One region of the Comamonas resistens genome, then DNA from elsewhere that is predicted to be linked to it. Evidence: predicted binding sites of a transcription regulator. Region 1 holds the regulator's gene; each other region holds the start of a gene.
The links. The regulator FNR, encoded in region 1, switches genes on or off when oxygen is low (the NO sensors DNR and NnrR bind a similar motif). The targets are predictions, from matches to a motif close to TTGATNNNNATCAA.
Positions count from the first base shown of each region.

Region 2: cydD (thiol reductant ABC exporter subunit CydD) is a predicted target of FNR. The motif match lies at 5,209-5,222, and genes of this name have one in related genera.
Region 3: QMY55_RS21790 (DASS family sodium-coupled anion symporter) is a predicted target of FNR. The motif match lies at 7,379-7,392, and genes of this name have one in related genera.

Region 1 covers NZ_CP125947.1:2,111,796-2,121,919, reverse strand. The annotation lists gene QMY55_RS09945 (HD-GYP domain-containing protein) at 1-1,165, opposite strand, end outside; gene QMY55_RS09940 (sulfite exporter TauE/SafE family protein) at 1,253-1,966, opposite strand; gene hemN (oxygen-independent coproporphyrinogen III oxidase) at 1,970-3,352, opposite strand; gene fnr (fumarate/nitrate reduction transcriptional regulator Fnr) at 3,620-4,342, shown strand; gene QMY55_RS09925 (hypothetical protein) at 4,405-4,668, opposite strand; gene QMY55_RS09920 (FixH family protein) at 4,944-5,258, opposite strand; gene ccoG (cytochrome c oxidase accessory protein CcoG) at 5,358-6,800, opposite strand; gene ccoP (cytochrome-c oxidase, cbb3-type subunit III) at 6,884-7,795, opposite strand; gene QMY55_RS09905 (cbb3-type cytochrome oxidase subunit 3) at 7,823-7,963, opposite strand; gene ccoO (cytochrome-c oxidase, cbb3-type subunit II) at 7,980-8,612, opposite strand; gene ccoN (cytochrome-c oxidase, cbb3-type subunit I) at 8,632-10,068, opposite strand.
Region 2 covers NZ_CP125947.1:3,620,938-3,631,061, forward strand. The annotation lists gene QMY55_RS16825 (cytochrome ubiquinol oxidase subunit I) at 14-1,600, opposite strand; gene QMY55_RS16830 (amino acid ABC transporter ATP-binding/permease protein) at 1,633-3,369, opposite strand; gene cydD (thiol reductant ABC exporter subunit CydD) at 3,366-5,060, opposite strand; gene QMY55_RS16840 (hypothetical protein) at 5,584-6,330, shown strand; gene QMY55_RS16845 (hypothetical protein) at 6,405-6,734, opposite strand; gene QMY55_RS16850 (DUF2274 domain-containing protein) at 6,939-7,157, opposite strand; gene QMY55_RS16855 (TrbI/VirB10 family protein) at 7,154-8,431, opposite strand; gene trbG (P-type conjugative transfer protein TrbG) at 8,434-9,438, opposite strand; gene trbF (conjugal transfer protein TrbF) at 9,435-10,124, opposite strand, start outside.
Region 3 covers NZ_CP125947.1:4,687,703-4,697,826, forward strand. The annotation lists gene QMY55_RS21755 (NAD(P)-dependent oxidoreductase) at 1-407, shown strand, start outside; gene QMY55_RS21760 (BON domain-containing protein) at 562-1,215, opposite strand; gene QMY55_RS21765 (SIS domain-containing protein) at 1,212-1,820, opposite strand; gene QMY55_RS21770 (YraN family protein) at 1,899-2,288, opposite strand; gene rsmI (16S rRNA (cytidine(1402)-2'-O)-methyltransferase) at 2,288-3,211, shown strand; gene QMY55_RS21780 (Hsp70 family protein) at 3,269-4,519, opposite strand; gene QMY55_RS21785 (2-hydroxyacid dehydrogenase) at 4,699-5,703, opposite strand; gene QMY55_RS21790 (DASS family sodium-coupled anion symporter) at 5,714-7,219, opposite strand; gene QMY55_RS21795 (hypothetical protein) at 7,499-7,825, shown strand; tRNA gene QMY55_RS21800 (tRNA-Met) at 7,900-7,976, opposite strand; gene rplQ (50S ribosomal protein L17) at 7,999-8,382, opposite strand; gene QMY55_RS21810 (DNA-directed RNA polymerase subunit alpha) at 8,521-9,519, opposite strand; gene rpsD (30S ribosomal protein S4) at 9,632-10,124, opposite strand, start outside.

The DNA of each region.
Region 1 (10,124 bases):
GAGCCTTGGGCAATACCTGTGTCTTGTGCAGGCCTCGCCGGACACCCAGCTCCAGCTGCTGCGCCAGATCGATCACCTGCTGGCTGTCCTGGGCAACCTCGGGCTTGTAGACCAGTACCGAGGGCTTGAGAGCCTGCCGCGTATTCACGCAGACCACTAGGCCTTGGCTACCATCCGAGAGTTCCACCCACGAGCCTGGCGGATAAACACCCAGTGTCTGAACCAAGGCACGCAGCACCTCTGGTGCATAGCGATGACGATATTGACCATACAGGCTGGCCAAGGCTTCATGTGGCGTGGTTTCCGCCAGGGCCATTGGAGGATTGCACAATCTTTCGTAATTGTTGACCAGGCCCAGTATCTGCCCTCCCATATCCATGTCTGCCGCCAGAAGGCCCAGCGGAAAGCCGCTGCCATCGGCCCATTCATGATGTTGGGCGATGGCCGTGGTGACCGCAGGCGCGTAACCCATGGCCTGCGTCAGCGCCACGGACTCACCTACATGGTGTACATAGGGAAAGGTGGGCTGGGCGGTGCCTGCTGCCATTTGATTCAAGGCACAATCCGAAGCAGGAATATGGAGCGGGATCTTCCCCAGATCATGCAGCAGAGCCGCCACGCCCAGATCCTGCAGAGCCTGGTCCCGCATGCCCAATGCCTTGCCCAGCAACAAGCTCATCACAGCGGTGTTCAGACCATGCACGCTGGCCGAGCTGCGGCCGCCCTCAAACATCAGATGCAGGCTGATGTCGCTCTCGCTGGCAAGCTGCACCACATAGTCGCCAACCATTTCATCGCTGCCCGAGCGCGCTGCGGGCAGGTCTGCCGGCACCATGGCCTGGACGGCATCAAAACAGGCAAGCGCGGACTGGAAGCGCTTTTGCACGGACTGCATCGCCGTGCGCCAATTCTCGAGTGAACAGGTTTGCGGGAAATTTTCTGGCTCCACCTTGTCGGCCGCGGGTTCTTCCGTGACCTCCGGATCGCTGCGCGCTGGATCGAACTCGATATGACCCAGTTGCAGGGACTGCAGGGTCTTCAATTGCTCCTGGGTCGTGATCTTGAAGCTATTGACGGGAAACGGGTGCCTGAGCCAGCCCACACCCAGATGAACATACATGCCTATGCGCAGCTGTCCGATATCAATAGCGACGAATCGATTCACTTTGAGCGAGTCATACAAGATGTTGCATTATGCGCAGTTCCGTAACCTTCAAACAAAAGAGACCGGAAGTTTTGCGCCCTGACCGACTTATCGGCACCAAAGACTCGGTTTGTAGACCAAATCCATCCACAACGCCCATATTGCCACGCCGATCAGCATCAGGCCTGCAATGCGCGTACCCCATTGCGCGCGCAGAACATTCACCTTGCTCTGGCTCAGACGCCACAGCCATGGCCCTCCCACCAGCCACACGCCACTGCCCAGCGCAAATGCAGCCATGGACAAACCACCTTGCCAGGCACCGCCGCTGAGCGCAGCCACCAGCACGGCCGAATACAACAGACCACAGGGCATGAGAGCCCAGGCAAAACCCGCAGCCAGGCTGCCGCCTGGTGCGCTGACCCAGGGCTGAACCTTGGCCCAGGCAGAACGGCCGGCACGCTCCAACCAGACCGGCTGGCGGGCCTGCACCACCATGGCCAGGCCCCAGGCCATGACGACTACATGCATCAGAGCCCAGAGATTTTGCAATGCTGTGGTCTGACTGGTCAGCCAGGAAAGGCTTTCCATGGCCACGGCAGCCACGGCCCCCAGCAGGGCATAACCACCGACACGCCCCAGGTGAAACAGGCTGCTGCGTAGCCACTGGCGCTTGCGCAGACCATGCACAACAATCTGCTGAGCCTGGCTGGCGGCACTGCCGCACGTCACCACGCTGCAAGGAGCAGCACACATGACAAGACAATGGGGCCCACCCACGAGCCCCATGATCAAAGCAGTCCAAACCAGCGAAAACAACATGCGCTAGATGATGCGTGAAAACCGCGTGCGGTTCTTGTCGGCCTGTAAATAACGATCAAACAGCATGGCTACTCCACGCACGAAGAACCAGCCCAGCGCGGTGACATGGAAGCCTTCCTCCTCCAGCACCAGCAAGCCGTTGGCCTGCATCTCTTGCAGCGCCTTCATCTCCGGGGCGAAATATTCACGGAAGTTGATCAGCCAGGCCTGTTCCATGGGCTCATACAGCACAGCGCCCTGGCACATCACCGCCATGATGACAGCACGGCGCACCATGTCGTCGCGCGACAAGGCCAACCCGCGCTGCACGGGCAACTGGCCGCTGTCCAGAGCGTCGTAATACTCTTCCAGCGTCTTGACGTTCTGGCTGTAGGTAGCCCCCACTTTCCCGATTGCAGAGACACCAAGCGCAATCAGATCGCAGTCAGGCTGGGTACTGTAGCCCTGGAAATTGCGGTGCAGACGCCCCTGGCGCTTGGCAATGGCCAGAGAGTCATCGGGCAGCGCAAAGTGGTCCATGCCCACATAGACATAGCCGCCGTCCATGAATGCATCGATCGCGCTGGAGAGCATATTGAGCTTGTCCTGCCCCATGGGCAGGTCAGCAGACTCAATGCGACGCTGTGGCTTGAAGCGCTCGGGCAGATGGGCATAGGCATAAAGCGCTATGCGGTCAGGGCGCAAGGCATTGACCTGCTCCAGCGTACGCGCAAACGATTGAGGCGTCTGCTTGGGCAGACCATAGATCAGGTCCACATTGATGGACACAAAGCCCAGCTCGCGCGCTTTTTCCACCAGGGCAAAGACCTGCTGTGCCGGTTGCTCGCGATGCACGGCTTTTTGCACATCGGGATCGAAATCCTGCACGCCAAAGCTCAGGCGGTTGAAACCCATTTCCTTCAGCGCCTGCAGACGCTCGTTGCTCACGGTGCGAGGGTCCACCTCAATCGAATATTCACCCGCGGGGTCCAGCTTGAAATGCTCGCGCATCAGCGCCATCAAGGCACGCAGCTCGTCGTCGTTGAAAAACGTGGGCGTGCCGCCGCCCAGGTGCAACTGGCTGACAACCTGGCCCTTGCCGCAATGCTCGGTATGCATGGCGACTTCGCGGCGCAGATAGTCGAGGTACTGCGCCGCTTTCTCGTGATGCTTGGTGATGATCTTGTTGCAGGCGCAGTAGTAGCACAGCGACTCGCAGAACGGCACATGGACATAAAGGGACAGCGGCAGCGCGCGGGCAGCCGAATGTGCCTTGCGCTGCTGCAGTGCCAGGGTATAGTCCTCAGGGCCGAAAGCCTCAACAAAACGGTCGGCTGTTGGAAACGACGTGTAGCGAGGCCCCGGAATATCAAAACGGCTTAGCAATTCGGGCGTAACTGCGGTCATGGCTCTTAGTCAGGGTGCACCCACACTGCAGAGGACACCGATATCGAGCTTCTCTTCAGCCTGACCGGATGCCCGTCTTGTTGCAGCGAGCGCGTGTTTTTGGAATCAGTGTCTTCACTGTGCCCCAAGGCAAACCCCTTGTCCTTGATTCACATCAAGGGATAACAAGGCAAGTGCTGCGACAATTTGATCCATCTCATTACCAACCTAGAGGTCAATGAACGGCGCGGCCTCACTCCCTGTGCGTCCGCACCGCTGCTGCAAGCCATGAATCTTCAGACCATCAAAGCATCCTGCTCCAACTGCAATCTGCGTGAACTGTGCATGCCCATGGGCCTGGACGATGAGCAAATGGAGCGCATCGACGAAATCGTCGCCACGCGCCGCAAGATCAAGCGTGGCGGACTGCTGTTCCGCAACGGCGAGGAATTCACTTCGCTGTACGCCATCCGAACCGGCTTCTTCAAGACCTGCGTGGCCACCGAAGACGGTCGCGACCAGGTCACCGGCTTTCAGATGGCCGGTGAAATCATCGGCCTTGACGGCATCGTCAACGACCATCACACCTGCGACGCCGTGGCGCTGGAAGATGCCGAAGTCTGCGTCATGCCTTTTGACAAGCTCGAGCAGCTCTCGCGCGAGGTGACGGCCCTGCAAAACCATGTGCACAAGGTCATGAGCCGCGAAATCGTGCGCGAGCATGGCGTGATGCTGCTGCTGGGCAGCATGCGCGCCGAAGAGCGCCTGGCCGCTTTTGTGCTGAATCTGGTGCAGCGCCTGGCTGCCCGCGGCTTCTCCAAGTCGGAACTGGTGCTGCGCATGACCCGGGAGGAAATCGGCAGCTATCTGGGCCTGAAGCTGGAGACCGTGAGCCGCACCTTCTCCAAGTTCGCCGAAGAAGGCATTGTGGAAGTCAAGCAGCGCCACTTGCGCATTCTGGATACCGAAGCGCTCAAGCGCATTGTCAACAGCCAGCAATGCCAGAGCTGATCTACTAACCCTCAAAAGAACAAAGCCCGCTTACAGCGGGCCTTGTTCTTTTGGAAAGCTTGTCAATCGGCCAAAGGCTCGGAGACGATGCCGTTGTTCAAATCCTGCGCCGAGCGCGCCAGGCTGCGCGTCATCAGACTGCAAAGCAGCATGACCAGCCAGAAGGCGAAGAATGCTGCCGTATAGACGGCGCTGCGCGACCATTCCAGTGGCGACCCCATCCAGTGCACATCCATCGGGTCAACAAAGGCAAAAACCACCATTTCCAGGACTGCGGCGGCCAAAAATGCGGGCCATGCAATCCACATCCAGCGCTGAGTGTCCATCACGAATCTCCTTGGGCTGCGGGGAGCGGTGAGGACATTCTGCACATTGCCGGGCCGAACTGACCAGCCCCTTGCGGGCAAACACCGAGAAACCCAGGCACGGGAATTCTTTAATTGATAGCAGCCAGCGCCTATTAAATCTTCACTTCATAGGTGTCGTTACGCAAAACATAGACTCTACTTGCGCAAGGCGCTTTGAATTTCAGAGCATGCTCCATGAAAAAAGGCCGCTGGGCGGCCTTTTTTCATGGAGTGCTGTGCCCTGCAACCCGGCATCAGCGATCTGTAGGGTGATCTTGTGCAGGCGTTGCCGCATGATTGCGCCCGGTCAGTGCCGGGGCCAGGCTTTTTTGTGATTCGCTCATGCGCTGGTTGATCTCGATGCCATGACGATAGTAATCGGGGTCGATCACGGGGTCAGGCTTGCTCATGGCGATATAGGCCGTGACCAGGCCTGCGACGACCACAACGGCCGGGCCCGCCAGAACCAGCCAGACATGGGCGAACTTCCACCAAGGCTTGCCGTCCTCGGGATGCTGTGGTTTGGCTGCGCTTGCCGCACGTGCTGCGCTTGGGGTTGTTGCCGACATGGCGGATCTCTTTCAATGTGGAACTTTGCCAGTGCGGCGCATCGCCAGATGCGCAGCGCCAGCCAAGCTATTGTTGCGGATAGTCGATAACCTTGCCGTCTAGCGCGGCACCAGGAAAACAGCCTTCTCGGACACGCGCCCACCTTGGGCCTGCACGGCATCCAGATTGAAATGGATGGTGTGCGAACCAGGATCGGCCGAGCCATAGGGAATCTGCAGACGCACGGCAATGCCACGTGTCTCCGCTGGGCCTACGGTCACTTCCTGCTCGGAAGCCACCTCCAGATGATCCAGGCCCACGGCGCTGATGCGGTAGTTCTGCTCGGTCTCCGTGGCATTCATGATCTGCAGGCGGTAAACGTTCTCCAGCTTGCCTCCGGCCACGATGCGCGACAGCGCCGCCCGGTCACGGATGACGTCCACCTTCACGGGTTCACGCATCGCCAGGCTGGCAATCATGGCGGCACTGAGTGCCACCAGCACCGAGGTATAGATCAGCACACGCGGACGGAAGATGCGGCGAATCATCTGCGCATGCTTCCATGCCTTGGACACGGCATTCTGCGTGGTCAGGCGGATCAGGCCGCGTGGATACTCCATCTTGTCCATCACGGAGTTGCAGGCGTCTATGCACAAGCCGCAGCCAATGCACTCGTACTGCAGCCCGTTGCGGATGTCGATACCCACGGGACAGACCTGCACGCAGAGCTTGCAGTCGATGCAGTCGCCCAGACCTTCGGCCTTGTAGTCACTGCCCTTCTTGCGCGGACCGCGCCCCTCGCCGCGCTCTGCGTCGTAGCTGACGATCATGGTGTCCTTGTCGAACATGGCGCTTTGAAAACGTGCATAAGGGCACATGTATTTGCAGACCTGCTCGCGCATATAGCCGGCATTGCCATAGGTGGCAAAACCATAGAACAGCACCCAGAAAATCTGCCAGTTGCCACTCAGGGCCAGCAACTCGACACCCAGTTCACGGATGGGCACGAAATAGCCCACGAAGGTGAAACCGGTCCACAGGGACAAGGCGATCCAGAGGAACTGCTTGAGCGACTTCTTCCAGATCTTCTCGAAAGTCCAGCCGCCCTTGTCGATGCGCATACGGGCACTGCGATCGCCTTCGACCTTGCTCTCGATCCAGACAAAAATCTCGGTATAAACGGTCTGCGGACAGGAGAAACCGCACCACAAACGCCCTGCGACCGCCGTAAACAGGAAAAGCGCCAACGCGCTGATGATGAGAAGACCGGTCAGATAAATGAAATCCTGCGGGTAAAGCACCAGCCCGAACAGGTAAAAGCGACGCGCTTCAAGATCGAAGAGCAGCATCTGGCGCTCGCCCCACTGCAGCCAGGGCATACCGTAGAAGAACAGCTGCGTGAGAAACACCATGATCCATCGCCAGCGCGCGAACACGCCACGGATGGACCGAGAGTAGACCTTTTGCTCGGAAGCAAACAAAGGCACGTAGTCAGGACTGCCGTCCTTGGGCTCGGGTGTGATCGGGATGATCTTGCGCGGTTTGCCTGGCTCGCCGGTCATCGCAGTTCCTTCATATTTTTGTAATTACTGAAATATCCAATGCGAAAAAAGCGGTGCCGCAAAGCACCGCTTTTTCACTCAAATCATTTCTGGGTCTGTGTGTTGGAGAGACTCCACACATAGGAAGCCAGTACGGCGATTTGCGCCTCTGTCAATTTTTCCTTCTGGGCCGGCATTTCATTGTGCTTGCCGTTGTTGACGATGTTCATGATGGCTTGCTCACCCCAGCCATGCAGCCACACATCGTCGGTCAGGTTGGGTGCACCCATGGCCTGGTTGCCCTTGCCGTCCATGCCGTGGCAGGCTGCGCAAGCCACGAACTTGGACTTGCCCAGAGACGCCTTGACGGCATCGTGCGGGCTGCCCGACAGGCTCAGCACATAGTTGGCCACGTTGCGCACGTCTTCTGCAGTACCCACGGCGGCTGCCATGGGAGGCATGATGCCGATGCGACCGTTGGTGATGGTTTCCTTGATCTTGTCGGGTGTGCCGCCATGCAGCCAGTCACCGTCTGCCAGATTGGGGAAGCTCTTGCTGCCGCGTGCGTCAGAGCCATGGCACTGTGCGCAGTTGTTCATGAACAGACGCTCGCCGACGGCCATGGCCTGAGGGTCCTTGGCCATTTCTTCGGTGGGCATGCTGGTGAACTTGGCGTACAGAGGTTCCAGGTCCGCCTTGGCCTTGGCCATTTCCTTTTCGTAGGCACCGGTCTGGCTCCAGTCCAGTTTGCCGTTGAAAGCACCCAGACCCGGGTAGGCTGCCAGATAGGCCAGGCCAAAGACCACGGTGATCACGAACAGACCCATCCACCACTTGGGCATGGGGTTGTTGAGTTCACGCAGGTCACCGTCCCAGACATGGCCGGTCGTGTTGTCGCCGGAGGAGACAACCTTCTTGCGGGCCACCACAATCAGCAGCAGCAAGCAGCCCAGAATGCCAATCAGCGTGATGGCGGCCACATAGACCGACCAGAAATTGTTGATGAAATCGCTCATGAGATGTTCTCGTTATGGTGGTCAGACTCAGTCTTCCTGCAGGAAGGGAAGCTGAGCTGCTTCGTCAAAACGGGCTTGGTTGCGGCGGGCATAGGCCCAGCACCAGATACCGATGAAGCAACCCATCGATGCCAGCGTGGCAACGATGCGCATGGTGGTGATATCCATTTCCAGCCCCTCTCTCTTACTTGACGGCGCGGCCCAGGACCTGCAGATAGGCAATCACTGCATCCATCTCGGTCTTGTCCTTGACTTCGGCCTGAGCACCGGCGATTTCCTCATCGGTGTATGGCACGCCCACCTTGCGCAGTGCGCTCATGCGCTGGGCCACCACGGCGTCATCCACCTTGCTGGTTTCCAGCCAGGAGTAGGCAGGCATATTGGACTCGGGCACCACGTCACGTGGGTTGTTCAGGTGGATGCGATGCCATTCGTCGCTGTACTTGCCGCCCACTCGGTGCAGGTCGGGACCGGTACGCTTGGAGCCCCATTGGAAGGGGTGGTCGTAGACGAACTCACCGGCCACCGAGTAGTGACCGTAGCGCATGGTTTCCGCGCGGAAGGGGCGGATCATCTGCGAGTGGCAGTTGTAGCAGCCTTCGCGCAGATAGACGTCACGGCCCATCAGCTGCAGCGGTGTGTAGGGCTTGAGGCCCGCCACGGCTTCCGTGGTGGACTTCTGGAAGAACAGCGGCACGATTTCCACCAGGCCGCCAATGGCCAGCACGAACAGGGTGAGCGCGATCAGCAGGAAGTTGCTGGTCTCGATCTTCTCGTGAGAAAAGCTCTTGGGAGCTGCGTTATTTTGTTCAGACATTGCCAGTGCTCCTCAATGCTCAGGCGTGGGCCACGGCTGCAGGCACAGCCACCTTGACGGAACGGCCGGCCGTTGCAGTCTTGAAGGTGTTCCAGGCCATGACCAGCATGCCGCCCAGATACAGCAGACCACCGGTGACACGGATCACGTAGAAGGGATAGGTCGCCTTCACGCTTTCCACGAAGGTATAGGTCAGGGTGCCGTCGGGGTTGACGGCGCGCCACATCAGACCCTGCATCACGCCGGCAATCCACATCGCGGCGATGTACAGCACGATGCCGATGGTCGCCATCCAGAAGTGCAGCTCGATCGCGGGCACGGAGTGCATCTTTTCGCGGCCGAACAGACGGGGAATCAGGTAGTACAGGGAACCCATGGTGATCAGACCCACCCAGCCCAGAGCGCCGGAGTGCACGTGACCCACGGTCCAGTCGGTGTAGTGGGACAGTGCGTTCACGGTCTTGATGGCCATCATCGGGCCTTCGAAAGTGGACATGCCGTAGAACGACAGGGACACGATCAGGAAGCGCAGGATGGGGTCGTCACGCAGTTTGTGCCAGGCACCCGACAGCGTCATGATGCCGTTGATCATGCCGCCCCAGCTGGGAGCCAGCAGGATCAGCGAGAACACCATGCCCACGGACTGGGTCCAGTCAGGCAGCGCGGTGTAGTGGAGGTGGTGAGGACCTGCCCACATGTAGGTGAAGATCAGCGCCCAGAAGTGCACGATCGACAGACGATACGAATACACGGGACGACCGGCCTGCTTGGGGATGAAGTAATACATCATGCCCAGGAAGCCTGCGGTCAGGAAGAAGCCCACGGCGTTGTGACCGTACCACCACTGAACCATCGCATCCTGCACACCGGCGTAGGCCGAGTAGCTCTTCATCCAGCCCGCAGGGATGGAGATGTTGTTGACGATGTGCAGCAGGGCCACGGCCAGAATGAAGGCACCGAAGAACCAGTTGGCCACATAGATGTGCTTGACCTTGCGGATGCCGATGGTGCCGAAGAACACGATGGCGTAGGACACCCAGGTCACTGCGATCAGCAGGTCCAGGGGCCATTCCAGCTCGGCGTATTCCTTGCCCTGGGTGTAACCCAGAGGCAGGCTGATGGCTGCGCCGACGATCACCAGTTGCCAGGCCCAGAACGTCAGGCTGGCCAGCTTGGGCATGAACAGCTTGGTCTGGCAGGTGCGCTGCACCACGTAATAGCTGGTGGCGAACAGAGCCGAGCCACCAAAGGCAAAGATCACGGCATTCGTGTGCAGCGGACGCAGACGTCCGTAGCTCAGCCATGGGATGCCGAAGTTGAGTTCGGGCCAAGCCAGCTGGGACGCGATGAACACGCCCACAGCCATACCAACCACCCCCCATACCACGGCCATGATAGAGAACTGTCTTACGACGGTGTCGTCGTAATAGACAGCATTGTTATTTGTTGCTTCCATCGGGCACCTCTTAGATTTCTTGCAAAGTGTTCATTGGTTTCTCATCGGGCTCGTTG
Region 2 (10,124 bases), 1.5 Mb from region 1:
TCCTTGCAGGCATTCAGCGGGCTGCTGCCAGCTTTTTGATCATGGGTTCATAAAAGCTCAGATGCGGCTCGCTCTCGTGCTCGGGGCCCTTCTTGATGGCCTTGACCATCAGCTTGAGTTCGATCACCAGCAGCACGGTGTAGATCAGCACAAAGCAGGCAATGGTCAGCAGCAAGGTGCTGGCCCCCAGGTTGGACACGGCCATGGCCGTGGGCAGCACGCCTTCGATGATCCAGGGCTGGCGGCCCAGCTCTGCCACCACCCAGCCGCATTCGGCAGCAATCCAGGGCAGAGGAATGGACAGCACGGCAACCTTGAGCAGCCAGGGATAGGCATCGAGCTTGTGACGCACGGACAGCCAGAAGAAGGTTCCGGTCAGCACGATGAAGAACATGCCCAAGGCCACCATGATGCGGAAGGTCCAGAACAGCGGGCCCACAGGCGGCACGGTGTCCATGGCGGCCTTGTGAATCTGCTCGTCGCTCGCCTTGCGCGGATCGTCCACATAGCGCATCAGCAGCAGGGCATAGCCCATGTTGGCGCCGTTATTCTCGAAGCGCAGACGGGCTTCGTCGGGAATTTCCGCCTCGCTCTTGGCCGCACGAATGGTCTGCAGCGCGTCATAGGCATCGATACCGTTGCGGATATTGCCCTCGGCGTTCTTGACCAACTGGTTGATGCCGGGAATCTCGGTGTTCAGGGAACGCGTGCCGATCAGACCCATGACCCATGGGATATGCACGGCAAAGTGGGTTTCGCGCGCTTCACGGTCCGGAAAGCCGAAGGCCGTAAAGGCCGCAGGCGCAGGCTCGGTCTCCCACATGGCCTCGATGGAAGCCAGCTTCATCTTCTGATGCTCGGACGACAGATAGCCAGACTCATCGCCAAGCACCACCACCGACAGCGAGGCAGCCAGGCCAAACGAGGCGGCCACTGTCATCGAGCGCTTGGCCAGATGCAGGTGACGACCCTTGAGCAGATACCAGGCCGACACACCCAACACAAACAGCGAGGCCATCACATAGCCTGCAGATACCGTATGCACAAATTTGGCCTGTGCCACAGGGTTGGTCAGCACGGCAAAGAAGTCTGTCACTTCCATGCGCATGGTCTGAGGATTGAAAGCCGCACCCACAGGGTTCTGCATCCAGCCATTGGCCACCAGAATCCACAGTGCGGAGAAGTTGGTGCCGATGGCCATCAGGCAGGTCACGATCAGGTGCTTGAGCTTGGAGAGGCGATCCCAGCCGAAGAAGAACAGACCCACAAAGGTCGCCTCCATGAAGAAGGCCATCAGACCTTCAATGGCCAGCGGCGCACCAAAGATGTCGCCCACATAGTGGCTGTAATAGCTCCAGTTCATGCCGAACTGGAACTCCATCACCACGCCGGTCGCCACGCCCATGGCAAAGTTGATGCCGAACAGCACGCCCCAGAACTTGGTCATGTCGCGCCAGATGGTGCGGCCTGTCATCACAAACACCGTCTCCATGATGGCGACGAGAATCGACAGGCCCAGCGTCAGCGGCACAAACAGAAAGTGGTAGAGCGCCGTTATCGCGAACTGCAGTCGCGATAGATCGACGATATCGAGGTCCATGGTCAGGTCCTTTCTCTCGGTACTTCAAAAAATCAAACGGAAAATTCTTCGGCCTGCCGCGGCTCTTGGCCCCGCATGCCCACGCCCGAGGCATCCGGGCGCAGCCGGGCAATCAACTGTTCAAACTCTGGCGTGCCACGCAAGGCCTGTTTTTGCACTGCTCCTGCCTGCAGGCACAGGATCCGGTCCGCCAGCCTGGCTTCGCGCTGCCAGTGCGTGGCAAAAATCAGCGTCCTGCCTGCTGCGGCTTGTGCCAGTCTTTGCAGCACATCTGCGGCCGTGGCCGCATCCAGCCCCTCGCTGACCTCATCCAGCAACCAGCAGGAGCGTGGGCTCAACAAAAGCCGCGCCAGTGCCAGCCGGCGTGACTGCCCTCCGGACAGGCCCAGACCGCCCTCGCCCAATATGGTGTCCAGCCCTTGTGGCAGGGCCATGACGTCACTCTTCAATCCTGCAGCTTCCAGCACATGCCACAGCTGCGCATCGCTGGCATCCTGGTCGGCCAGCTTCAGGTTCTCGCGCAGGCTGTCCTGAAAAAGCTCGGTACGCTGCGTCATCCAGCTGGCCGCCTGGGCTTGCACCACTCCGTGTTCGGCATTCAACTCACCGGCCATCAGCTGCAGCAGCGTGGTCTTGCCGGCACCGCTGCTGCCGATCAGGGCCACCCGCGCGCCTGGAGCCACCATCAGGTTCACCGGGCCCAATTGCCTCAGTTGCGCAGCCTGCAACTGCACCGCGTTCTGCTGCGGTGCTTGCAGCTTGTTCCTTGGCGCCGGCTCTGCATCGCTGACCAGTGCAGGCCCCAGGCGGCGCATCGCCAGCCAGGTACGCCCAGCCTGTTCAGCGCCTCGGCGCAGGGCTGCAAACGGCTCCAGCGCCGATAGTGCCAGCAAAATGCCCAGCGCCGCAACCGGAATATCGGCCCAGCCCTGCTCTACCAGCCAGGCCATCAGCAAAACCGATGCACTCAAAGTAATAGCAGATACCGCGCCATAGGCCTTGGTTGCAGCGGCTTCCGTACGATAGAGCTGGGCATCGGCATCGGCTGCACGCGCATCGCTGCGCAAAACCTGCTGCATCTGGCTTTGCAACTGGCCTGCCATCAGCAGCTCGGCCTGCCCTGCCACCAGGTCCACGGTCTGCGCACGCATGGTCTCCAGCACCATGGCTCGGCGCACGGCTGCCTTGCGGCTGCGCAAGCCATGCCACAGCGCTATGCCCCAGCCCGCCAGCAGCAGCCATGCCAGCGCAATCAAGCCCAGCCACCAGCGCATCACCCCATAGGCCAGGGCCAATAGCAAGGCCGCCCCCAGGGCTGACACCGCAGGCACCAGCAGCCGCAGATACAGGTTGTCCAGCGCATCCACATCGGATGTCAGCCGCTGCAGCAGGCGCACCGGGCGTTGCAGCAGCAGGCGCGCCGCCTGCGGGCGAGCCCAATGGAGAAAAAGCTTCTGGCGCAATGCGGCCAGCACCGCCAGCGTGGCATCGTGCGTGACCATGCGTTCGGCATAGCGCGCGCCCGTGCGTCCCACGGCCAGCAGGCGAATGCCTGCCGAAGGCATGAAGACGTCAAACACCAGTGCTGTCGCGGGCAGCAGCCCCGCCAGCGCAGTGGCCGTAATGAACCAACCCGACAGCCCCAGCAGGGCCATGCCCATGAGCACGGTCAGCGATGCCAGCGCGGCACCGCCCAGCCAGAGCTTGCGCGGTGCCATCTGCCCGAGCTCACTCAGCAGCTGGCGCATGGAGACATGTTGCCGGCTCATGCTGACGGCTCCTCTGCCTGCAATGGCCGAAGCGGCAGGACAGGCAGCTCGATCACGCGATCCATGGCGGCTGCCAGCTGTGCATCATGCGTGGCTACCAGCAAGGTGCGCCCTTTGGCCATCCGCCGAAGTGCCTGTGCAATCTGGGCCGCTGTCACAGGATCCAGGTGGGCCGTGGGCTCATCGACCAGCAGCAGCCCGGCCTCTTCCCGGACCGCCAGCCGGGCCAAGGCCAGTCGCACAACTTCGCCGCCTGACAGGCCCGCGCCCCCTTCGCCCAGGCTCATGCCGGCACGCGAAACCAGGGCCTCGTCCAGATGAGCTTGCTGCGTGGCCGCAGCGATCTGCGCTGCAGATACCTTGTCGCGCCCCAGTCCGATATTGCGCGGCACCGAGCCTGAAAACACATGGGTCTGCTGGCCCATCCAGCCCATGCGGCAGCGCAGCCGGGCCGCGCTGCCCTCATCGAGGACTTCGCCATCGAGCTCGATACGGCCTTGCTGAACCGGCAGCAGGCCTGCAATCTGTGCCAGCAGCAGCGACTTGCCGCTACCGCTGGGGCTCCACAGCGCCACATGCTCGCCAGACGCCACGCTCAGGGACAAGGGAGCCAGCGGGCTTTGAGCACCGGGTGCCTGCACCATCAGATCGACAACACGCAATTGAACAGGCTGGCAAAGCGCTGTGCACTCATCTTTCAGTAGCACTCCTGCCCCCACAATGGCGACAGACTGAGATTGCATATTCTTCAAAGTCTGCAAGGCAGCTTCACCCGCTGCGCGGTCATGCCAGACTGCAGACAGCTCGCGCAGCGGTTCAAAGAAGGCAGGAGCCAGCAGCAGCACAAACATGGCCTGACCCAGGCTGAGCTTGCCGCCCCAGGCACCGAACTGCAAGGTGCCCAACAGGTGAAAACCGATATAGACGGCAACCATGGCCACACCCAATGCAGAGAACAGCTCCAGCACGGCAGAGGACAAAAAGGCAATGCGCAGCACGCGCATGGTGCGGGCGCGCAGGCCTTCGGCATGCTCGCGCAGGCGCTGCCCCGTCATGTCCACGGCCTGCAAGGCCCGCAGCGTGCTCAGGCCGCGCAGCCTATCCAGCAGAAACGCATTCATTTCGCCCAGCTGCAACATCTGCTCTTCGCTGGCGGCCTTGGCGCGCCAGCCCACAATGGCCATGAACAAGGGAATCAGCGGCGCCGCAACTATCAGGATCAAAGCTGCCACCCAGGACTGACTGGCCACAACAGCCACGATGGCCAGCGGCAGAATACGCACGCGCCACATGGCGCTTTGATAGCGCGCCAGCCAGGGCACGATGGACTCGGCCTGCTCGACCACCGCGCTGGCCGCCTGGCCCGAAGCGACGCGCGCCTTGTCCAGCGGCGAAGCCTGGCCCAGGGCCCGCACCACCTGGGCACGCAACTGGCTCAGTTGTTCACGCGCAGCGCGATTGGCCAACCAGCCGCCATGCCCGTCCAGCCAGGCACGCAGCAAGCCCAGCAGCAACACGCCAGCAGCCATGGGCCAGATCTGCACCACACCTAATCCATCCGCCATGCGCTGCACGGCCCAGGCCAGCAACGCGGCCTGAGGCAACCAGATCAATGCAGCCGTCATCTGCCACAAAGCCCCTGCGCTCGGGCGGCGCACATCCACCGCCATGGCGGCTGATGCCGTTTCCATGGCGGTCTGAGTACTTGCGGAGGAAGAGGAAGGCATTGATCTGAATTTCTCAATTTTCAGTATTTACTGAAATTAAAATAATCTTACTCTTTTTTTGACAATCATCATGGCGGCTGCGGCAAAAGCCAATTGAAGGACTTGGACGACATTGACTGGCATCAAATCCAAGTGCAATTCACAAGGGTTAACCCTTGATGTCTGATGTACTTGAGCAACATCAAGAGCGCTGATGGCACAAAAAAGGGCCGGCGTCAAGTCCTTAGTGCAAGTCGCGCGGGGCTTGAAACCATATACGGGGCAATAAGTTAGCTCTGTTTTGTGCCGCTTGCAGGGGATTCGGCGTTGTGGGCTGGGAGCCACATGAGAGCCTTGGGAAAGCAAGTCGGGGCGTGCTATGGCGACGAATGCCCCAATTCCGTGCTGCCCGGATTCGCGTATACCAAAGAGATGCTATCGTACAGTAGAATTTTCTGATTTTTCGATATTCATCAGGATCTGATGCGAGGACAGAGTGGCGCAATCAATGAGCAAGCTGTTTCCTAAAAACCATGAAGCTTTCGTTGGTGACAAGAGTCTTCAGGGAAAAATCAAGTCGCTGGAAGACAGGATTGAGCAGAGCTATCAGGTGCATCAACTGATGCAGTCACTCCAGGCGATCGCGGAAATAATTGAACCCCATTCCGCTCCTAAGCAGAAATTGCCAATTCCACCGGATCTCCTTGCGAGTTTTGAGGAAATTCTCAAGGATGCCCCTCCTCCAACCCAACTCGACATGGATCGGGAGGCCATATGGGGAATGGTGGGGCGTTCTGGAAAAATGTACGTACTGGCGTTTTTGAGTCCGAAACTGTGGCAGAGCCTTGAAGTTTTATTCTCCGGCATAGTTGTTGGATATATTCAAATGTTTGCCGGAGGGGATGGGCGCTCCAAGCTCGATTATTTGCGTGTATTCAAGGGCAATGAAGATCTAAAGGTCGCACACGAGAAATTCGACAATCTCAGAAACAAGCAGTATGCCCATAAGGAGCTAGAGCACGATCGTCACCGGATCTCCTATTTTGTCGATAACCAGGGGGGCATCGCTATCGACGTAGATGGTGCACAACACACAAGGCACTACCATCTTGCCTTGACTATGGATTTACTCCGATGCCTTGCAGAGGTTTCCGCGTACCTGAAGCAAGATATTAAGGAGCGCAGCGAAAACCTCATTAAAAAACTGACGGAGACCGAAAAGTTGGTTTTGATCGAATATGCAAACCCGGCATGACCCTGGACTCAGGGCAGCACTCCCAACTCTTGAATTGATCCGCGCCACGAGGCAGCTGCGGCCTAAATTACTTGTTATGCTGCGGAAACGGTGCAGACAGCCTCGTACTTGCCGTTCTCCAGTTGACGATAAACGACCTTTCCTCCAGCAAGGTAAATGCGACAGAGGATGCAGTCCCATTCTGAGCCATGGAGCTGGATAAGTGCTTGAAGTTCAGGTGTCTCGATCAGTGAAGTTGGAGGGATTTCAAATCCTGTTCTCAGCTTCGATTGCAAAGAAGCCAGAGTTTCAAACGCTGCATCGTGCGAGATGTCTGTGCGGTCAATTTCAAATGTTATGGATCCACCATTCACCTTAAAGGCGTTCCATTCTTCATTCTTCTCTGCCGTGTATGTGATAGCCATAATTTTCCGATAATGTTGGATTAAAAAACCAAACTACCAATAGACGACTTAGTGCAGGGCATCGCCAGTCATCCTAAGGCACGGCAATCTCAACGCGCTCATTCGGTAGAAAACACTTGCAGCCCTAAGGCTTTAGGATAGGCTGAATGTCTATTTCTATCCAAGAATTGACATTATAGAATTCCGTTCAGGTTTTTGTTGCCTCTACTTAGCCAGCTTCCTGAATCCCCGATCCCCCGCCATGAACGCCTCCAGCATGTGCGGGATCAGCGTCACTGCATCGACCGTCTCGCCATACGCCTGCGCGTGCAGCGCGGCGTAGCGGTCGAGGTCGGCTTTCAGGCTGGCTGGGCATGCGAAGGTCAGCTTGACGTTCTCTGTCTTGGGCAACGGCCCCAGCCGCAGTTTCCTGGTCGTGCTCATCGTGAAGTCCCCTTGTTGAAGAACAGCGGCTGATAGGGTCGCAGCACCAGATCGCGGTTGACGATGATGCGTACCGACAAGCCGGGGCGGCTGGTCAGCGTGGGTTGGATGTTGAGGTTGCGCCGGGTCACTTCCTGGCCGACCTGGTTCACGGTGTCCTGCAGGCTGTCGCGCCCGGCGATGATGACGCGATCACCGTCCTGGCGATTCTCGGGTGCGGCCAGTTCGGCACCGACGCCCAGCAGCGTGGTCAGCACGGCACCGGCAAAGATCCGATCCCAATGCCAGTCCACGTCGTCTTCCAGACCCGCATACCCTGCTGGGTCGGTGCCGACCAAGTTGTCGAGCGTCAGCGATGACGTATCGGGCAGGATGATGCGGTTCCACACCACCTGCACGCGGCTCTGCCCATAGCTGACCTGGCTGTTGTACTTGCCCAGGATGCGCGAACCCTGCGGGATCAATAGGAACTTGCCAGTGGCCGTGTCGTAGATCGGCTCCGTCACCGTGGCGATCACGTCGCCCGGCAGGTCGGACTTGATGCCCGTGACCAGTGCCCCGGCAATGACCGTTCCAGCCATGACCTGATATGGCGATGCAGGCATTTGCAGGTTGCCGGAGTTACGGGTTTCCGCAGAGCCGCCAGTCAGAAACGCCTCTTTCTGGTCTTGCCGGTTCTGCACGGCAGTCGGATCAGCAGGCTGGGCCGCCGTCGAGGCCGGGCCAGCGGCCAGCGGATCGAAGGCGGCATTGGCGGCGAAGCCCGGCGCGGTAGCGACCTGCGACTGCGCCACGGGCGCAGCCTGCGGAGCGCCAGTGCGGAAGAATACCGATGAAGCCGCAGCCGCTTCTGCTTCCTTGCGTAGCGCATCGTTGGGGTCGTAGCCTGGCGCGGCATAAGTGGCGGCGACCGGCTGCTGCGAATTGACGATGGCTGGCCCCAGATCACCCGGCAGCGGTGGCCCCAGCTCCGGCACATCGGGCGGCAGCGCTGGCAACTTGGAATAGTCGGTAGGAAGTTGGTCGAGGCCTTCTGAGCGCGAGACGCGATCCACGTTGTACAGCTCCGTGGATTCGCCTGCACCGCGTTGCTGCGGTTGCAGCGACCAGATCAGCGCACCCATCACGCCAACCGACAGGCCGCCGGCGAGGATGGCCAGCGTGCGCCGGTTCAGGCGCGTAACCGGGCGTGGTTGGGCGCGCAGCGCCACCGCCTCGGGTGCCACCTTGTCCGCCTGCGGCGTGGCAAGGTCGGGAATGTCGTCCTGGCTCATGCTCAGTTCCTCCCGGCGATGCCATCCGTGCGCTCGATGCGCACCACGTCGCCCTTGTCGGCCCCCAGACGCAGTTCGGCCGCACCGAACAGGCGATCCACGATGTAGTACGGCGAGCGGAAGCGGTAATTCACCAGTTGCCCGTCGCCCTGCGCGCCAATGACGAACAGCGGCGGCAGCTCGCCTTGGGCGATGCCTGCCGGGAACTGGATATAAACCTTCTCGCCATCATCGAAGGCACGCAGCGGCTTCCACGGCGGATTGCTGCCGCTGATTGCATAGCGAAAGCGGATGTTCTCCAACGACAGACCCGCATCAACCGGCGCGGCAGCGTTGGCGGCTTGCGCCTGGCGCTGCAACGCCAGCATCCGATCCTTGGGATAGTCCCAGGACACCGACGCCATCCATGCCTTGTCGGTCGAGGTCAGTTCCAGCAGGTACGTTCTGCGGCTGGTGGTGATGACCAGATTGGTCTTCAACCCGGAACGGATAGGCTTGACCAACACATTGACACGCAGATCGACCCCGCTGCCGCTGGAGGTGTCACCCACGATCCAGCGCACGGTATCGCCCGCAGCGACCGTCACCAGTTCCTCGCCGGGCTGGAGCGCGATCACCGTCACGCGGCCCACGGACGCATAGACTTGGTACAGCGCGCCATCGGTGAAGGGCCAGACCTGGATCGCATTGACGTAGCCCTCGCGGGTCGGTGCGATCCGTGCTTCGGCATTGGCGCGGGAGACGCGCACTTTCTCGTCGGCGGGCTCCGGTGCCACCGGGGCCGCATCAACGTCCGGCAGCGGCTTCAACTGCGCGGGCAATGCCAACGGTTCGGGCACAGCCACGACTTCGATGGGCTTGGGCGGCTCGGGCAATGGCTGCGCCTGCACCGGCTCATCGAGCGAGATCACCAGCGGCGGTTTGCCCTGCGTGGCGCAGCCCGCAAACAGGACAGTCGATGCCAGCAGGATCTCCGGCAATACGGTTCTACGGAAACGTGCATTCATGGTTTGGCTCCTTCAGAAGAATCCAGTTCACGGCTCCACGACAGGCCATTGACGTAGATGCCCAGCGGGTTGCGGCGCAGGCGTTCTTCGGTGCGCGGGGTCTGCTGCACGATGGACACCACCGCCGTCCATCGCTCCAGCCCGGCAGCCGCACCATTGACGTAACGGCGTTCCGTCCAGCGCACGTTGAACGACGCATCGCTGGCGCGAACCACACTGGTGATCTGCACCGTCACCGACTCCTTGCCGATGCGGGCGAACGGGTCATTCACCCGCGCGTAGTCGTTGAGCACCGCCGCGCCCCGGTCGGTGGTGTAGTCATAGGCATCGAGCCAGTTCTGGCGCACGACGATGGGGTCGATGGACAGCGAGCGCACCAGCGTCACGAAGCGCGCGATGTGGTGCGCCGTCTGCGCATCGGTGGGCCGGTACGGCGTGGCCGCTTCGCCCACGGTGCGCACCTGGCCGGACTGATCCACCTCGATGACATAGGGCGTGACGATGGACTGGGCCGAGCGCCACACCAGGCCACCGGCCATCAGCAGCGCGAGCGCCAGGCAGCCGAAGGCCATCAGCCGCCAGTTCTTGGCCTGCACGCGGGCCGAGCCGATGCGCTCGTCCCAGACCTGGGCAGCGGCTTGATACGGGGTGGCAGGCTGCGGCGTATCGGCATAGCGCACCTGCGG
Region 3 (10,124 bases), 2.6 Mb from region 1:
CAGCCTTCTCTCGCGCCTTTACCCATATGGGTCCCAGCGGCAGCGGCCAGCTGACCAAGATGGTCAACCAGATCTGCGTTGCAGGTCTGGTTCAGGCTCTGTCCGAAGCCATCGCCTTCGGCCTGCGCGCCGATCTGGATGTCAACAAGGTGCTGGATGTCATCGGCAAGGGCGCAGCCCAGAGCTGGCAACTGGACAACCGCGGCAAGACCATGGCGGTGGGCAAGTTCGATTTCGGTTTTGCGGTCGACTGGATGCGCAAGGACCTGAACCTGGTGCTGGAGGAAGCGCAACGCAACGGAGCCCGCCTGCCCGTGACGGCGCTGGTGGACCAGTTCTATGCCGATGTGCAGGCCATGGGCGGCAACCGCTGGGACACATCAAGCCTGATTCAGCGCCTGCGCTAAGCCTGCAGACCCTGGTGCCCTTACGCGCCCCATTTCGGGTGATTCGCTGCCCCTCCTGAAGGGGCCAGGCAGCCCCGGCGTTTTCATCTTGGGCGGCCTGGCGATGAAAAAAGCCGGACTCTTGTCCGGCTTTTTTGCATTCACAGACTTCGCTTCAGTTCATGCTGGAGCGGTCCTCGACCACGGGGGCGGGCTGGGGAGACATATTGGAAAGCTCATCCTCCGAAATCACCTCGAACAGACGCACCACCTTGGATACATCGTTGACGCCACGCGCAACCTCGGCCGCGCGCTTGGACTCACGTGGTGTGACGATGCCCATCAGATAGACCACATTGTTTTCGGTCACCACCTTGATGGCCGAGGCGGAAATATCCTTGGCATTGACCAGGCTGGCCTTGACCTGGCCGGTGATCATCGTGTCCTTGGAGCGCTGGCCCAGGGTCGCGGTGAAGGGCGCCACCTCGATCTCGTTATAGACATTGCGTACCGTGGGTTGCTCGCGCACCAGCTTTTCAATGGTCGCCTTGTCAGTGGCATTGCCCGCCTGGCCGGTCAGCAGCACCACACGGTTGTAACTGGTCGCACTGGCGCGCGCCTTATCACCCATGACCTCGGCAATGCGGTTGCCTGCGCGCAGTTCTATGCCCTGGTCTTCCACCTGTGTGCCTGTGGTGCGCCTGTCCACGGCCGACATACCTGCCACGGCAGCACCACCGCCCACCAGGGCGATACAGCCGCTGAGCGCTCCGCCCAAGGCCACCACGGTCAATGCGGCACATGCCGCGCGGGTCCACTGCAATTTCATAAAGGCATCTCCTGGTCACCAAGCAATTGCGAATCCACACCGTCCGCCAGACAGTGAAGAATCAGGGTATGGGTCTCGCGCACGCGCGCTGCACGGTCATGAGGCACGCAGATCAGCACATCGGTCTCGCGCACATGAGCCGCCAGATTGCCGCCGGTGCGCCCTGTCAGCACCACGGCCATCATGTCGCGCTCATGGGCGGCTTCCAGGGCTTCCTGCATCACCACATCGTTGCCGCTGACGGACATCAGCAAAAGCAGGTCACCGGGCTGGCCCAGTGCCCGAATCTGCCGTGCCAGATATTGCGTGGCGTTGCCACCGGACCCCGTGGCGCCCACGGTTCCCAGCAGACCGCCATCCGAGCTCAGGGCCAGAGCCGCCAGTTCGGGACGATCGCGCTCGAAACCTGTGACGCACAGGGATGCAAATAATTGGGCATCGCTGGCCGAAACGCCGGCGCCGCAAGCCAGCACCTTGCCGCCACCGGTGACACAGGCCAGCATGGCCTGCACAGCGGAAGCGATGGGTTGGCTCAGCGCCTGGGCGGCCTGATACTTCAGGTCGGCACTGTCGATGAAATGCTGTTGAATTCGTTGCTCTAGCATGGAGGCCCGATGATACCTGCGTGCTGTTATCTCTTTGGTAGCTAAGAGTTATTTGCGCATCTATGTTGCAGCCAACATTCACTGTGCATCGAAAGCAGCCTTGAGCCATTGCAGCTCGGCCCCCTCCAGCAACACCACATCAAACCGGCAAGGCGGCGGCGCTGCAAGGCGCGCCAGGTAATGGCGGGCCGCCAGCACGATGCGCCCCTGCTTGGTGGTGCCGATGCTGCCACCCGCGCCACCATAGCGTCCGGTGTTACGACTGCGCACCTCCACAAACACCAAAGACCCGTCGCGGTCACGCAGGATCAGATCGATTTCACCGCCACCACGGCCCGCCGTTCGATAATTGCGCTCAATCAGCCTCAAGCCCTGCCTCTGCAGGTAAGCCAGCGCAGCATCCTCGGCCTGCTGGCCGCGTGTGGTTGTGCTTTGCGCCGGCTTGGGCCGCTTTCCAAGGAAATCCATTGACTACCTCTTTCGCCTCTGCACTGACGGCCGCACGGGATGCGGCCGCTTCCCAGCATTATCCGCAGGGAGCCCTGTATGTGGTGGCGACGCCCATCGGCAATCTGGCCGACATCGGCCTGCGCGCCCTGCATGTGCTGCAGCTCGTGGACTGCATTGCCTGCGAAGACACGCGCCACACCCAGGGCATGCTGCGCAGCTATGGTCTGGAGCGCCCGGGCAGCCAGTTGCTGGCCGTGCACCAGCATAACGAGGCCGAAGCGGCCCAGCAGGTCATCGCACGCCTGCAGCAAGGCCAGCGCATCGCCTATGTCAGCGATGCCGGCACGCCTGGCGTCAGCGATCCCGGCGCGCGCCTGTGCGCCGCGTTGCAGGAAGTGGGCTTGCGCAGCATTCCTTTGCCCGGAGCCAGCAGCGTGACCTCGGCCATCAGCGTGGCTGGCGCCATACCCCCCGCTCAGGGCGAAAGCGGTTTTCTGTTCGCCGGCTTTCTGCCCACCAAGAATGCCGAACGCCTGGCCGCCGTGCAAAAACTTGCCGATCAGCCGCGCTGCACCGTGCTGCTCGAAGCGCCACACCGCATCATCGAACTGGCCCAGGCCCTGGCCCTGCTTGGCGAGCGTCGCGTCACGCTGGCGCGCGAGATCACCAAGCAGTTCGAAGACATCGCCACCATGCCAGCCAGCGAACTCGCGGCCTGGCTGCAGGCCTCGCCGCAGCGCGTCAAGGGCGAGTTTGCCATCGTGCTGCACCCTGTGGCGGTGCAGCAGGAATCGGGCGAGGCCGAGCGCGTGCTCAAGCTGCTGCTGGCCGAGTTGCCGACCAAGACGGCCGTGAAGCTGGCCGCCGAAATCACTGGAGCCAGTCGCAACACGCTCTACGACCGGGCGCTGGAACTCAAGCGGGCCGCCGAAGGCGAATAAGCATCAAAATGACCGATAGCGCTTATATACAAAGCGCTATCAGCTCACTTTTTGATATCAGGCGTAAGCCAGGCCGGTGGCCACGCCGCCAAACAGATCGCCTTCGACCTGCGGCGTGGCGGGAAACGCCGTGCGCAAGGCATCGCGCAGCGTGCGCAGGGCCGACGAGCCGCCGGTCAGATAGATCGCATCCGGCGCATCCACACCGGCCTGGTGAACGCAGTCCTGGGCGCATTCCACCACCTGCTGCAGCAGGGCCTGCAACTGCTCCTCCAGGACCTGCGGAGAAATTTCCGCGGGCAAGCCGTCTTCTAGCCAGCCCAGGGCGATGCCGGCTGCCGCATGGCTTTGCGAGGCAGCGATCTTGGCCTGCTCCACCGCATCGGCGAGACGGTGGCCTTCGCGCCATTCCAGCACCTTCATCAGGCGCTGGTGCAGTTGCAGGTCGCTGTAGTCGTTCTTGAGATTGCGCGCCGACGCCAGCGATTTGGCCGTGTACAGCCACTGGATCAGATGCCAGGTGGAAAGATCGAAGAACACGCTGCTGGGCACCTCGCGCCCGCTGGGACCGATGTGCTTGTAGCCCAGCAAGGGCATGACCTGGGCCACATTCAAACGGTGGTCAAAGTCCGTGCCGCCGATATGCACGCCCGTGGTGGCCAGAATATCCTGACTGCGATCGGCATGTCCGGCCTGCTGCGGCCCCAGGCGCACCACGGTGAAGTCCGAAGTGCCGCCGCCGATGTCGACGACCAGCACCAGCTTTTCCTCGCTCAGGCGCTGTTCGTAATCCAGTGCCGCGGCAATCGGCTCCAGCTGGAAGCTGACTTCACCCAGGCCCGCGGCGCGCGCCGCAGCGGCCAGGGCATCCTGCGCCTGACGGTCTCGCTGCGGGTGCTCGTCGACAAAATGCACGGGACGCCCGAGCACCACGCGCTCGGGCAGACGTCCGTCCAGCGCCTGGCGTGCCTGATCGGCCACGCGCTTGAGAAAGATCGCGATGATGTCCTGGTAGCTGACGAGCTGCTCGTGCACCGCGGTCTTTTCCAGCAAAAGGCTGCTGCCCAGCAGGCTTTTGAGGGAACGCATCAGACGCCCTTCCTCGCCCGCCAGATACTGCTGCATGGCATCGCGGCCGAAATGCGTGCTGTGCTCTTCGGTATTGAAGAACAGCGCCGTGGGCATGCCGGTGGCGACGCCTTCCAGCGGCAGCAGGCGCGCGGGTGCGCCCGGCATGCGATAGGCGGCCGCCGAGTTGGAGGTTCCGAAATCTATGCCCAGTGTGGCGGGGGAAAAAGCAGTCGTCATGGGAGGTGGCACAGCACTGGCGGCGGTAACAAAAATGCCCACCTGCTGTGGGCTGTAAATCGGCAAAGGGACGCCATTCTAGCGTTGCCGAATTCCGCCCGTGCCCGCCCGATGATTCGGCCCAATACCCATGCACAGGCTGCGGTAAAAGCCCTTGCTGCAGTCCCGGGCCGCCCAGCTCAGTTGCCGGGCACACGGTTGAGCAGCGGCGCGCCGCGCTCGAAATCCGTGATGCTGTCCACCGTGGCCGCCATGATCTGACCTATGGCCTCCACGGTGAAAAAAGCCTGGTGGCCGGTGACGATGACATTGGGAAAGGACACCAGGCGCTGGATCACGTCGTCCGTGATGATGGTGGACGACAGGTCCTGGAAGAACAGGCTGGCCTCCTGCTCGTAGACATCGATGGCCAGGCCGCCGAGCTGGCCGCTCTTGAGCGCCTGCACCGCCGCTTCGGTGTCCACCAGGCCGCCGCGGCTGGTGTTGACGAGGATGGCGCCGCGCTTTATGTGGGACAGCGAGGCGGCATCGACGATGTGATGCGTCTCCTCGGTCAAGGGGCAGTGCAGCGAGATCACGTCCGAGCCGGCCAGCAGCTCGCGCACCGGCACGTAGCGTCCGCCCTGCTGCTCGAAGGCCGGATCGGGGTACTTGTCATGGCCCAGCACCGTGCAGCCGAAGCCAAGCATGATGCGCGCGAAGAGGCTGCCGATCTTCCCAGTGCCGATCACGCCCACGGTCTTGCCGTGCAGATCGAAGCCCATCAGGCCGTCAAGCTCGAAATTTCCCTCGCGCGTGCGCATGCTGGCACGCGCGATCTTGCGGTTGACGGCCAGCAGCAGGCCCACGGCAAACTCGGCCACCGAGTGCGGCGAATAGTCGCTCACGCGCACCACGGCCACGCCCAGCCGTCCTGCCGCAGCTGCATCGATATGGTTGTAGCCCGTGGAGCGCGTGGCCACCAGGCGCGTGCCCTGGTCCGCCAGCAGTTGCAGCACCTCGGCATCCACGCAGTCGTTGACGAAGACACAGACGGCCGCGCAGCCGCGCGCCAGCGCCGCAGTCTCGGCCGTGAGCCGGTCCTGGATGAAGAGCAGCTCATGGCCCGCCGCGGGATTTGCGTGATTGGCCTCGGTGAGCAGGGACTGGTCGTAGCGGCGGGCACTGAAGACGGCAACTCTCATGCGAACCTCCTCACCACAGGCCCAGCAGCTTCCACCAGCCGCTGCCGACCACGGCAAACACCAGCAACTCGAGCACGCACATGGCCGCACCCACGCGCCACCAGTTGCCCAGCGTGACATAGCCGCTGCCGAAGATGATGGGCGAGGTGCCGGTCGCGTAGTGCGTCAGCGTCATCATGATCGCCGAGCCCGCCGTCATCATCAGCATGAAGGGAACGACATAGTCGGCAGGTATCAGTTGCGCCCCAACGGTCAGAAAGGCCAGCATCATGGCGCTGATATGGGCCGTGGTGCTGGCGAACAGATAGTGTGAGAACACAAACACACCGACCAGGATAGCCGCCACGGACAGCCAGCCCAAGCCGCTGGCGACGATGGCGTTCTTCATGCCCTCGGCAAACCAGGCGACAACGCCCAGCTTGTTGAGCTGCTCGGCCAGCATAACCAGGGCGCCGAACCAGATCAGGGTGTCCCAGGCGCTTTTCTCGGACAGCACATCATCCCAGTCGATGGTGCCGGTGATGATCAGGGTGAACAGCCCCAGAAAGGCCACCACGGTCGGATCCAGCGTGAACGCCGGGCCGAACAGCATTTGCGGCACATTGGCCCAGAGCAACAGCATCATGCCGAAGGTCCCGAGCATCACCCGCTCCTTGCCCGACAGCGGCCCCATGCGGGCCATCTCGGCACGCGCGTATTCCACGGCATTGGGCGTGGCCTTGAGCTCGGGCGGCGACAGCAGATAGACGGCCAGCGGCATCAGCAGCAGGCACAGCAGACCCGGCAGCAGCATGTACAGCGCCCAGTTGGTCCAGCTCAGGTGCAGGGACTGGCCCGTGGCCTTGGCCACCAGATCCACGACCAGTGGGTTGGGCGCGGTGGCGGTCAGAAACATGGCCGAGGTGATGGGGTTGGCATGGTAATTGACCAGGGCCAGGTAGGTGCCGACCTTGCCCTGCGTGCCCTTGGCCGGGTCCGATTCGAAGGCATTGGCGATGGACTTCATGATCGGATGCACGATGCCGCCGCCGCGCGCCGTATTGCTGGGCGTGAACGGCGCGAGCACCAGTTCGCAGATCGCCAGACCGTAGCCTATGCCTAGGGTGCGCTTGCCCAGCAGCGCGATGAACATTAGGCCGATGCGGCTGCCCAGCCCCGTCTTCTTGAGGCCGCGCGAGATGAGAACGGCCACCACGATCAGCCAGATCAGCGGATTCGCGAAGCTGCTCAGCGCATCGGTGATCGCCCCCTTGGAGGAGGTGGAGGTGACCTGGGACAGCGAGACGATGACGATGGCCATCAAGGCCATCACGCCTATGGGCATGACCTTGAGGATGATGGCCACGATGGTGGTCAGGAAAATAGCCACCAGTTGCCAGGCCTTGGGATCCAACCCTGCGGGCACCGGCGTCAGCAGCAGACCGATCAGCACCAGGGTGGCGATCAGCGCGGGCAGCAGACGGAACGGCACGGCCGATTTGAAGTAGCGGAACAGCGAGGCGATTTTCTCGAGCATGTAAGTCCTTTTCTTTGCCACTGCGACGCCAGGACGGGAGCATGCCCGGGCCAAAAGCCAAGAAGCCTGCACGGGCATTGCTGGCTGCGCCGCATGACGGACATCATGATGCAGTGCCGCATGACTCGGTCTCCGCGCCGATTCTTGCGCCACCAAAGTTTGACCAGCATCAAGAGCCCGCCAGCAAAACCCGCAGCCACGTGCGTGCGCATGCCAGTATCTCGGCGTCGGACATGCAACGCCCGCATGCCCATGGAGTGAACAGGAGAAACAGCCTACATGCCAGCCAACCGCTTCTTGCCTCATGAGTGGGAAAGTCGTCTCGAGGAGATCGACCTGGAGATCGTGCGCCAAGCCGCCATCTGCAAGGTCGCACTGCTCGACCCCGGCGCCATCGAACGGGTGCTGGCCAACGATGCCGGCGTCTGCGGCGCCGAGCACGAGGCCGCGTTCCGGACGCTGCGCGGCCTGCTGTATCTGCACTACACCGAGGTGCTGCATATCAGCGAGGGACTGAGCCCGGAGATCGCCAATGTGATCGCCAATCGGGTGCGCGAGCACCTGCGCCACCGCATCGGCACGCAGCTCGGTCGCATGGCCGGCTGAGGATGGGCTCCGCGATCTGCCGCCATGCGGCAGGGCAAAAAAAAGGTCACGACATCGTCGTGACCTTTTCAATTTGGTTGCGCGAGAAGGATTTGAACCTCCGACCTTTGGGTTATGAGCCCAACGAGCTACCAGACTGCTCCATCGCGCGGCATTTCCAAATTATAGCAGGCTTATTCAGCTGCTGCAGCGGCTTCTTCAGCGCGCTCAACCAGTTCCACATAGGCCATGGGAGCGTTGTCGCCCACGCGGAAGCCCATCTTCAGGATACGTGTGTAGCCGCCGGGACGCTGAGCGTTGCGGGGACCCAGCACGTTGAACAGCTTGGTCACGCTGTCGCGGTCACGCAGGCGGTCAAAAGCCAGGCGGCGGTTAGCCACGGTGTCAACCTTGGCCAGAGTGATCATGGGCTCGATCACGCGGCGCAGTTCCTTGGCCTTGGGGACGGTGGTCTTGATGGCTTCGTGTTCGATCAGCGAATTCATCATGTTCTGCAGCATTGCCTTGCGGTGTGCAGAAGTGCGGTTCAGTTTGCGGAGGCCGTTGCCGTGACGCATGGTGCTTTTCCTTTGCTCCCCGTTTTTATCCGGAGATCTTTTCTAAATTAAATCAGGCAGCCGTATCAGGTACTGCCCGAGGCACTTTGAGACTTCACCCAAGCCATCTGGCTCAAGTAGAGCTCGCTATTATAGCAATTAACGCTTTTCCAGGCCAGCGGGTGGCCAGTTTTCGAGCTTCATGCCCAGCGTCAGACCGCGGGAAGCCAGGACTTCCTTGATCTCGTTGAGCGACTTGCGGCCCAGGTTAGGCGTCTTGAGCAGCTCGTTTTCGGTACGCTGGATGAGGTCACCGATGTAGTAAATGTTCTCTGCCTTGAGGCAGTTGGCAGAACGCACGGTGAGCTCGAGCTCGTCCACGGGACGCAGCAGGATGGGATCGAAGGACGTAGCAGCGCCACGGCCACCGGCAGGAGCGTCGAACACGCTGGCGATATCGCCGCCGTCCAGCTGGGCGAACACGGCCAGCTGTTCCACCAGGATCTTGGCGGAAGCACGCACTGCATCTTCAGCGGTGATGGCACCGTTGGTTTCGATTTCCAGGACCAGCTTGTCCAGGTCGGTACGCTGTTCCACACGTGCGGATTCGACAGCGTAGCTCACGCGCTTGACGGGCGAGAACGAAGCGTCGAGCACGATACGGCCGATCGACTTGGTCGACTCGTCACCATAGCGGCGCACGTTGCCGGGCACATAGCCACGGCCCTTTTCCACCTTGATCTGCATGTCCAGCTTGCCGCCTTGCGACAGATGGGCAATCACGTGATCAGGGTTGACGATTTCTACGTCGTGGGGGGTCTGAATGTCACGAGCAGTGACAACACCTTCGCCATCCTTGCGCAGGCTCAAGGTGACTTCGTCACGGTTGTGCAGCTTGAACACCACACCCTTGAGATTCAGCAGGATGTTGGTCACATCTTCCTGGACACCGTCGATGGAGGAGTACTCATGCAGCACTCCAGCAATCGTCACTTCAGTCGCTGCGTAACCCACCATGGAGGAGAGCAGAACACGGCGCAGGGCATTGCCCAGCGTATGACCGTAGCCACGCTCAAACGGCTCCAGAACCACCTTGGCACGGTTGTGACCAAGCTGTTCGACATTGATTGTCTTGGGCTTCAGCAAATTCGTTTGCATGCAGACTTCCTCTCAATACCCCCGGCTCGTTACACCGGTAAGGCTGGTGAAGCACCCACGGCGCGATGCCTCGCGCCGTGGGAACGGTTTACAGAAATGTCGCTGCTAAGGATTAACGCGAGTACAACTCAACGATCAGGGATTCGTTGATGTCAGCTGCGAATTCGTCGCGGTCAGGAGACTTCTTGAAAGTGCCTTCTGCCTTGTCAGCAGCCACTTCCACCCATGCGGGGAAGCCCACTTGAGAAGCCAGTTGCAGAGCTTCGACGATACGAGCTTGCTTCTTGGACTTTTCACGCACGGCAACCACGTCGCCTTCCTTCACGGAGTAGGAAGGAATGTTCACAGCTTGACCGTTCACGGTGATGGCCTTGTGCGACACCAGCTGGCGTGCTTCAGCTCGAGTGGAGCCGAAGCCCATGCGGTACACCACGTTGTCCAGACGCGATTCCAACAGGGACAGCAGGTTGGCACCGGTGTTGCCGCGCTTGCGATCGGCAGCTTCGAAGTAGCGGCGGAATTGCTTCTCCAGCACGCCGTACATGCGCTTGACCTTCTGCTTTTCACGCAGTTGCAGACCGTAGTCGGAAGTGCGCTGACCGGAA